3 regions of the Ancylomarina subtilis genome follow, and region 1 is predicted to be linked to each of the others. Evidence: riboswitches for the same ligand, from Rfam matches in the RefSeq annotation. Region 1 holds a riboswitch; each other region holds the start of a gene.
What was found. Region 1 has a riboswitch for cobalamin ahead of EV201_RS00125 (TonB-dependent receptor plug domain-containing protein). Riboswitches for the same ligand answer to the same signal wherever they lie in the genome.

Region 1 (3,180 bases):
TTGTTTGAGTCAAATAATTAGGACGATATGGTGCCGCTTCATCGCCAGCTAAACTCCACTTATTGGTTTCGTATAAATCATTTTTATTATCAACACCGAAAGCAAGAGAATGATCTCCCAATTTAAATGCATCCTGAAGAATAAAACCATAATTCTTATGAGTACTTTCAGTGTTTCCATATTTTGAATTGAAGGTTGTAGATTCTTCTTTGGAGTGAAAAGGAGAAAAACTCAAATTATGAATCCCCATCGTTCCCAACACATCTGCACTGGTTCTGTATTGGTTGATATCTTTTGAGTTCATACCATAAATGTGCCAAAATGAACCTGGCGTTTCAATGCCGTTGGCAATAAACACCGACTGATTCATATTGATTTTCCAATTTTCATTCAAAATGAAACCTAAACGAGCATTGGCATTGTGCCTTTCAAACTGAGAATGTTCCATTCTTTCACCATAGGTCGACTGATCGAGAATACTTTCAGCATCGCTTTTACCCCAAAAGTTCTTTTTACCAACTTTGTAGTCGTCTCCTTGCTTTTGATAATTGTAACTCACATCAAAATCCATCGATTCAGACAAAGAACCACCTACACTAAGATTACCTTTAAACGTTTTAAAACTTCCATAAGCAACACCTACCGAACCACTCATATCTTTATGGCTCTCTTTGGTTACAATATTTATAACTCCTGCCATTGCAGATGAACCATATTGTGCAGAAAATGGCCCCTTTAAAATTTCAACACGTTCAACATTCGACATATCAATTGTAGCGATATTTGTCGTTCCTGCTGGTCTGCCATCTATTAAAATGACATTGTACTTATTCGAAGTTGATGGTGCAAAACCTCGCATACTAATCGCTGATGACACGCCAGGATATTGGATAATATCAACACCAGCTGTCTTCTTAAGCAATTCCCCCATATCCAGCGCAGAAGTTGATTCAATTACCCTTCTGGTAATCACATCCACTTTTTGAGGCAAATCCTTTAATTTTGCGTTTACACGTGAAGCATTAATCTGTACTTCGTTTAGATTCAAATGACGAACTGCTGTTGTATCTACAACAGGTTCATCCTTAGCTTGAGATGCAAAATTCATAAATGAAAGCAATGCAAAAGCCGTTAAAAATGTTCTTTTCATGTTTGAGTTTAATAAAATGAAAAATGTTTTAACTAATGCAATGCAAACAGGGAGCTAAAAGAAAATTTGACAACATGACACAAAGGATCCCTTATGGAAAAACAATCCTGAATATCTGTATTGAGTCTATTTTCGTTCACTTGCTCTTTTTCCCGAAAGCAATGACTTGTATTAATTGCAAAGGCAGGTCTTCTGACTTATTCTACTTTTTGAGGCCTTCCCATCCGCTTAAAGCGAACAGTGGCATAGGTCGTTCAAAAAGCTTTTTTTAGAACTTACAGCTACGGGTATAGTTCCAGATTCTAACTGGATTCCCTTTTCATTTCAATCCTGAATAATGAGGAGTGAAATACCAAATGCGGTGCAAATATAGATAAATTTTAAACTTTATAAAGTAAAATAGGCCTTTAATATGACACCTTTCAGACGGTGTGACCAAACACTACAGACTCTCTAATTATCAGCGCTTAATAAACCTCAAGCCATTAATAATCTGTTCTAAAAGATACAGACAACCACTCACCCCTGTTAAGGCTCGCGGAATAACATGAGTGTAACCAAAACCAGGCAAACTGATCTCTATTCCAAACAAATTATCATTCTGTAATTGAGTCTGAGCGATGCTGTTAGCATCTGCTAAAAGTAAAGAGGAAAGCTCCAATTTCCCAACACTTCCCAGTCGGTCACCCAGATCTTTCTCCTCCAAAAACTGAAGTAGCTTCTTCTGATAGGGATCATTAGGAATCACATCAATTAAGTCGATACACTCGGGCAACATGCCCAAATAGGAATACAAAAAATGAGTCATTGAATAAGCGAATGAGGCTTCGGCCTTAATAGAAAAATAGGCTCCCTTAGGCAATCCTGTTAAAGAGTTAAAGCTGTAGATATTTGCAAAAGCGCGGGCTCTGGCTCTTTTAATATCTTCCAAAGCAGCATGAAAATCTACCCCCAATTGTTTACAAACCGAAAGTACCAAACTTTCAGTGGCATCAAAACCTATACACATACCTGTTTCCTGTTCCAGGTAAGGAATACCGTATTCTTTTTCCATCCACATAGCGGCTGGTTTGCCAAATTCAGGCTGTAAGATAATATTCAGCTCCGCTTCGGCAAAACGACTCAATTGGGCTGTAGAATCACCCGCTAACATCGTTGTTTTCACTGAAATGCCACACAAGGACAGCAAGCGTTTCATCTCTTGAACCTCTCCTTCGAAATACTTGTGGTAAATGGAAATTCCCACCAAATTTACACTTCGTGGATCTGTTTTGGACTTTTGTTGAGGAGCCAAACTTTGTAATACTTGCAATAGCGTATCGCTAAAGCCCTGATGAAAGGGAGCTGAAAACCCTGTATTTTCAATGCAAACACCCGCAAGATCAGGATAGGCATTCCTGAAATAGGCCTCCAAATCATCGCCAATTAAGGCCGCTCCCGGCGAATTCACCAGAGCCAGATAATTAAACTGGTCCTCCTTTATAAAATTAAGGACGCCTTCCAGTTTTTCCTTCGCGCCATACACAAAGTCATGATCGTCGAGAAATGTACAGGGGATTCGGTTCTGTCGAAAATAGTAGCGTTCGGGATTTGAAACCGGATCGTAGGAAAAACCCCGACACAATTGATCGCCTGAAACGGCGGCATGATAAAACTTGCATCCCGTTGGTCCATTCAATACAACAATACTATCTTTTATACCTTCAAGAGCAAACAAAGCTCCCGAAAAGGCATCAGGCAAAATACTTGGTAAAAAGGTCTCCATCGTTCTTCCAACTTTCCTTTATATGATTACTAAAAATTTCTTTCCATCTACTGGCTAATTCGATACCACTAAAAAAGCCACAACTTGGACTGTAGGGAATCGTGTCACATAGGAAATCCCCTTTAATTGTTGAAGTATTGTAATTGGTTAGCAGTATATCAGGCTTTAATTCTAATAAATCTTCACCCTGATTTACAAACTCGTAATTTTCAACCACCTTTATATCTTCAGCATATCGGGACGTAAATCGATCATCCATACAGGA
Region 2 (3,180 bases), 1.2 Mb from region 1:
TCACCTCATGCTTTTCCTGAAGCTCATGCAGCATATTCGGAATATCAGAAGCAATATGCACGCCATTGAATAAGAAAACCGGCACGGCAATAATTTCCTCTACACCTTTAGCTTTAAGCTTGCTGATGCCCTGCTCAAAGTTAGGTTCCGAAAGTTCCAAAAAACCATATTCAACTTCGTAATCGGTGATTGTGTTTGCAAATTTCTCTGCAAATACTTTAAATGCTAATTCTCCAACTTGAACGCGCGTCCCGTGTCCGCACAGTAAGATTCCTTTCATAATTTTAGATTTGAGTTGTGAGCCATGAAATAATTAACTTGACTCATTCACTTTTCACTCTTTAACTTTTAGACCTTTCGACTTTTCAACTTTCAGACCTTAATAAGTCATCTGAGCTTCTTCAGCTACAGCCATCAGTTTATCTGATATAGAAACCACTTCGCCTACAACCATAATGGCTGGCGGACGAAAATCCAATTCTTCCATTTTTGCAACGATATTATGCAACTCGCCTTTCACAACTTCCTGTTCGGGACAGGTGCCCCATCGAATTAGAGCTACCGGAGTTTCTTTTGAGCGTCCGTGTTCCATCAAATTGTTGACGATAGTTGGCGCATTGGTAATACCCATATAAAAGACAAGGGTATCGATGCCTGTCGAAATTTTATCCCATTGCAAATCTCTTTCGCGGCTTACCGGAGGGTGTCCTGTGAAAAAAGCAACTGATGAAGACACATTGCGAGCCGTAACCGGAATACCGGCATAAGCAGGCGCAGCAATCCCCGAAGTAATCCCGGGAATCTCTTCAAATTCAATTCCGTTCTCAAGCAATTTAATCGCCTCCTCGCTCCCTCTTCCAAATACGTAGGGATCGCCACCTTTTAAACGCACAACCGTTTTTCCCATCTTGGCATAATCCACAATCATTTGATTAATGTCTTCCTGCGGACAGGTGTGTTTCTTGTGTTTTTTACCCACATAAATGCTTTCACAAGCGTCTTTGCAATAGTCAAGCAATTCAATATTTACCAGGTAGTCGTAGAATACGACATCGGCAATTTTTAAGGCTTCAGCAGCCTTTACGGTTATTAAGCCCTTATCTCCCGGGCCCGCGCCGGTTATATATACTTTTCCGTTCATTGTTCTTTTCTTAATATCTCAAAAGTGTTTATCAGCTTTATAATTCCCAGGTATGTCCATCAATCTTATCCAAAAAGGCTTCCACCTTCTCCAGTAGATTGTCTTTCATAAATGCCTTCTTTTCCTTTTCACTTAATCCGGTAGTCTCTTTGACGAACTGATTTCTCAGACGTCCCAATTCCATAACCTCTTCTTTCAAAGAGTTATCAAATTTCTGATCGAGATATTTACGGATTTTCTTAGCTAAATAGGGGTTTTGGCCATTTGAAGAAACAGCTATTTGAATATCGCCACACTGGCTTGCTGCAGCCGGATAAAAATTGGAATAAGCCCTTGAATTAACAGAATTAAACAGGATCGATTCTGCCTCGGCATCAGCACCTATTCGAGAATTGGTTTGGGAACAATCGGTTGCTGCAATCACCAGAAAAAAACCATTCACATCATTTTTCTGATAGGTACTTTTCAAGTAATGAAACGTCCTTGCCTCATGCATGGTCTGTAATTCAACACTCAAATTTGGGGCAATAAGCGTCACCTCAGCTTCTGCCTTAATCAAAGACTTCAACTTTCGTTCAGCAACTTTACCTCCGCCTACAACTAAACAATTTCTGCCCTTTAAATTCAGGCTTACAGGGTACCAGCTCATCGTGCATTTGTATTAATGAATAATTCGATCTTAAAAAAAATCGATAGCACGGTAATCGAACGTCTACGAATTGGGGTGTAAAAAACTATTGCAGATGATAACATATCAACAAACAACTCCCTTCCCCAAGAGTTTTAGGTTTGATTACCATTTTGGCAGGTTTCCTGACTTGTTTCGTAGATCGAATGATCGGTTTCTTTCCTTCCCATCCGCGAAATGCGAACAGTGGATGTGGTAAAAACCATAAAAAACTTACAGTAGCGGGGGCTGTCCCGGATTTTAACCGGATTCCCTTTTAAAGCTCAATCGAAGATGAAGCTTTCACCAAAACTGTGTCAAATGTAGTGGTTTTTTATTCGCTCCAAAATGAATTCAAGATTTTTTTAGGCTTATTCATACTTGTTATAAAACAGCAAGCTTCTGTTTAGAAATTGAAGAATACACTAGAACATAATAAGCCTGCTTCATTCATAAGGAATTCAGCCAATTTAGAAGCACTTCTTTTATCATTCCATCATAAATTGCTTATCTATGCAGAATAAATCCATAAAAGAAACTCAAACAGCACATGCCTTCACTTCAAATATTATCCATTGCCCTTTTAAGCCTTTATGTCATTCTCATTGTCGGTTCATCCCTCTTTTCGAAAAAGAGTGACTCAGTAGAAGGCTATTTTCTGGCCAACAGATCCCTCTCATTTGTAGCACTCGCAATCACCTTTATCGCTTCGTGGTGGGGAGCCGGATCAGCAATTGAAACAGCCGATCATTCCTATCAAAATGGGATCAGTGCTTTTTGGATATACGGCATGCCTGTCCTGTTTTCAACCGGACTACTCTTTGTATTTGCCAGAGCCATCCGAAAAGTGGGCAGCATCACCCAACCCCAACTTCTGGAAGAACGCTATGGCAAAGCTCCTGCTTTAATGCTTTCAGTTCTGATCTTTCTTTTCATGACCATTACGGCAGCCTCCCAAATTGTGGGTATTGGTATTTTCTTCGAAAAATTTCTGCACTTAGATTATAAGTTATCGGCCATTATAGGAACAGCTATTGTCCTCCTTTATTCCTTTTTTGGAGGATTTAAGGCTGTGGTTCGAACTGATATTATACAATTTGTCTTTCTTTTGTCCGCTTCAGTATTGGTTTTCGGATATGCTTACTATTACTCCGGAGGCGTATTGGCTATCGAGAATATTGCAAAAAACAAACAATTAACACACTACTTTTCATTCAGTTACCAGCTCTCAAACAATATGGTTTATATTATCACCTTTGGCAGCGCCTGGATGATACAAGCCAATGTTTGGCAACGCATATCAGCGGCGCGTTCTCCCCAGGATGCGCGTAAAATGATTGGACTCAGCTTTCTGGTCTATATTCCGCTTTAT
Region 3 (3,180 bases), 410 kb from region 1:
AAGAAGCGTAACGAGGCTGATGATGTCAAATTCTCGAAATGGATGAATAAGGGAAGTGATTTGCTTTATTTCAAACGCACTAGCCGTGATATGAAACGTGTGGATATCTGTACGGCTAACACCACAACCGGTGAAGTTAATATCCTTATAGAAGAACGCTTAAACACTTATATCGAAGGCAGAAGTCCTTTCGCATTGGTAAATAACGGAAAAGAAATGATCCATTGGTCAGAACGCGATGGCTGGGCTCATTTTTACCTTTACGATGGTCAAGGAAAACTAAAGAACCAAATTACTTCAGGTCCATGGCACTGTGACGGAATTCAGGGCATCGATGAGCAAAACCGTGTCCTTTATTTTACAGCGAATGCTCGCGAAAAAGGTGAAGACCCTTATTACTCGCATCTTTACCGTGTGAATTTTGACGGTACAGGTTTAAAACTTCTTAATAAGGGTGATTTCGATCACAAAGTAAATTTGAATGATCAAACTCACTACTTTGTAAATAACTCTTCAAGAGTTGACTCTGCTCCTGTTTCTGCACTTTACAATTCAAGAGGAACGAAATTGATGGATCTTGAAGAAACTGATTTAACTCGCTTATTTGAGACAGGTTATAAATTCCCTGAGACTTTTAAAGTAAAAGCAGGCGATGGCGTAACTGATATTTACGGCGTAATGTACAAGCCATTCGATTTCGATCCTAATAAAAAGTACCCAATCCTAACTTACGTTTATCCAGGACCTCAAACTGAAGCGGTTTACAAAAGTTTCTCAGTGCGTATGGATAGAGCTGACCGTATGGCTCAATTAGGCTTTATTGTAGTGACAATGGGTAACCGTGGCGGTCATCCTGCCCGATCTAAGTGGTATCACAACTACGGTTATGGCAACCTAAGAGATTATGGTTTGGAGGACAAAAAAGTGGGTATCGAACAATTGGCTGACAGATACAGTTTTATTGATATCAATAAAGTCGGAATTTACGGTCACTCAGGGGGTGGATTCATGTCAACGGCGGCTATGTTGGTTTATCCTGATTTCTTTAAAGTAGCGGTATCTGCCGCGGGGAACCACGATAACAATATTTACAACCGCTGGTGGAGTGAAACACATCATGGTGTGAAAGAAGTTGTGAGCGAAAAAGGTGATACCACTTTCCAATACAAGATTGACACCAACCCTAGCCTGGCTAAGAACCTGAAAGGGAAATTGATGATTGTTACCGGTGATATCGATAACAATGTTCATCCTGCCAACAGCATCAGAATGGCCAATGCCCTAATTAAGGCAAACAAACGATTCGATTTCTTCTTATACCCTGGCCAACGTCATGGTTTTGGTAATATGAGCGAATACTCGTTCTGGCTGCGTGGTGAATATTTCTGTAAATATCTGATCGGTGATTTCAGATCGTCTGCTGATTATGTCGAAATGCAAAAAGATCAGCCCAGCAACAAATAGCTTTAATAACTGATAAGACAATGATATCCCGACTTACTTTGGCAAGTCGGGATTTTTTTTTTACACTGCTCCCGATCTTGCCCTATCCAAAAAAAGGATTGAATTTAAATAATACATTTAAACAAATCCAAAACCTTAAGATCACCAAACAAAATGACCATTGTTCATTACTTCTTAATAACTATAATGATTTTTTCATTTAGAATATCAATTTTCATTCTACTTTTATAAAGCAAAATTGATCAAGGGAATACTGTTAAAATCAGTAGCTGTCCCCGCAGCCGTAAATTGCAATTAGGTTTTACTTATTAAAAAGCCACTGTCTGCCTCAAGCGTATGGGAAGGCCAAGTAAAATGCAATAAGCCGGAAGACCTGTCATTTTTGATCGTAATTCGTAGCTTTCGGGAGAAAAAGCTTAGGAAGACTTTACTGCTTTCTTGTATTCTACCCCCAGCTACCATTAATTCTTTAATTTAAAATTTAAGACATGATGAAAATTAATGGTGCTATTAAAACAGTACAAAAACGCGACGGTCGAATCGTCGCCTTCGAATCGGAAAAAATTGCCTTTGCCGTATTCAAAGCCTTACGTGCCGTTGGTTCGCCCAACCGAGCCCTTGCCGATCAAATCACGAAAAGTGTTATTGCAAAACTTAAAACGGATGCCCCCAGTGTCGAAGACATTCAGGATGCTGTCGAGTTTGAACTCTTCGAGCAGAAACACTATCAGGCTGCCAAGGCTTATATTATTTATCGAAAACAACACGAGGGCATCAGGGATGTAAAAGAGCTCTTTTCGAATATCGATATCATCGATGATTACCTAAACAATAACGACTGGCGAATTAAAGAGAGTGCCAATTCATCCTACTCATTGCAGGGGATGAATCAACACATTTCCACAATCATCAGCTCGCAATACTGGCTAAATAAAATTTATCCAACCGAAATTGGTCAGGCGCACAAGCAAGGCAAACTCCACATTCACGACCTGGGCTTTGTAAGTGTCTATTGTGTGGGATGGGATTTGCAGGAAATTATTCGAATTGGATTTAAAGGCGTACCGGGCAAGGTTGAAAGCAAACCTGCCAAACACCTGAGAACCCTACTGGGACAGATCGTCAATTTCTTTTATACCATGCAGGGCGAAGCTGCCGGAGCCCAAGCCTTCTCTAATTTTGACACCTATCTGTCACCCTTCATTCGTCACGACAATTTGTCGTACAAGGAAGTCAAACAGGCACTTCAGGAGTTTGTCTTTAATATGAACGTGCCCACCCGTGTCGGGTTTCAAACCCCCTTTACCAATATCACCCTCGATTTGGAGATTCCCAACAACATGAAGGACACAGCTGTGATTATTGGCGGTGAATTGCAGGAAACGACTTATGGCGACTACCAGCACGAAATGGATATCTTCAATAAAGCCTTTGCTGAAGTGATGACTGAGGGCGATGCCTGCGGTCGTATATTCTCATTCCCTATACCGACCTATAACATCACCAAAGATTTCGACTGGAATAACGAATACCGTCAGCCCATTTGGGAGATGACAGCCAAGTATGGCATTCCCTATTTCTCAAATTTTGTGAATTCCGATATGTCACCCGACGATGTACGTTCGATGTGTTGCCGTTTGCGTCTGGATACCACCGAATTGAAATCACGTGGTGGCGGTTTATTTGGTGCCAATCCTCTAACGGGTTCTGTGGGTG

Region 2: another riboswitch for cobalamin. It lies ahead of EV201_RS04955 (precorrin-2 dehydrogenase/sirohydrochlorin ferrochelatase family protein); the one in region 1 lies ahead of EV201_RS00125 (TonB-dependent receptor plug domain-containing protein).
Region 3: another riboswitch for cobalamin. It lies ahead of EV201_RS01845 (ribonucleoside triphosphate reductase); the one in region 1 lies ahead of EV201_RS00125 (TonB-dependent receptor plug domain-containing protein).

Annotation. Positions count from the first base shown of each region.
Region 1 is NZ_SHKN01000001.1:28,209-31,388, reverse strand. Features, by position in the region: gene EV201_RS00125 (TonB-dependent receptor plug domain-containing protein) at 1-1,150, opposite strand, end outside; cobalamin riboswitch at 1,316-1,523, opposite strand; gene EV201_RS00120 (nitrogenase component 1) at 1,611-2,915, opposite strand; gene EV201_RS00115 (nitrogenase component 1) at 2,884-3,180, opposite strand, start outside.
Region 2 is NZ_SHKN01000001.1:1,205,949-1,209,128, forward strand. Features, by position in the region: gene EV201_RS04945 (sirohydrochlorin chelatase) at 1-280, opposite strand, end outside; gene cobA (uroporphyrinogen-III C-methyltransferase) at 380-1,141, opposite strand; gene EV201_RS04955 (precorrin-2 dehydrogenase/sirohydrochlorin ferrochelatase family protein) at 1,179-1,790, opposite strand; cobalamin riboswitch at 1,928-2,134, opposite strand; gene EV201_RS04960 (sodium:solute symporter family protein) at 2,359-3,180, shown strand, end outside.
Region 3 is NZ_SHKN01000001.1:440,561-443,740, reverse strand. Features, by position in the region: gene EV201_RS01850 (S9 family peptidase) at 1-1,464, shown strand, start outside; cobalamin riboswitch at 1,687-1,859, shown strand; gene EV201_RS01845 (ribonucleoside triphosphate reductase) at 1,953-3,180, shown strand, end outside.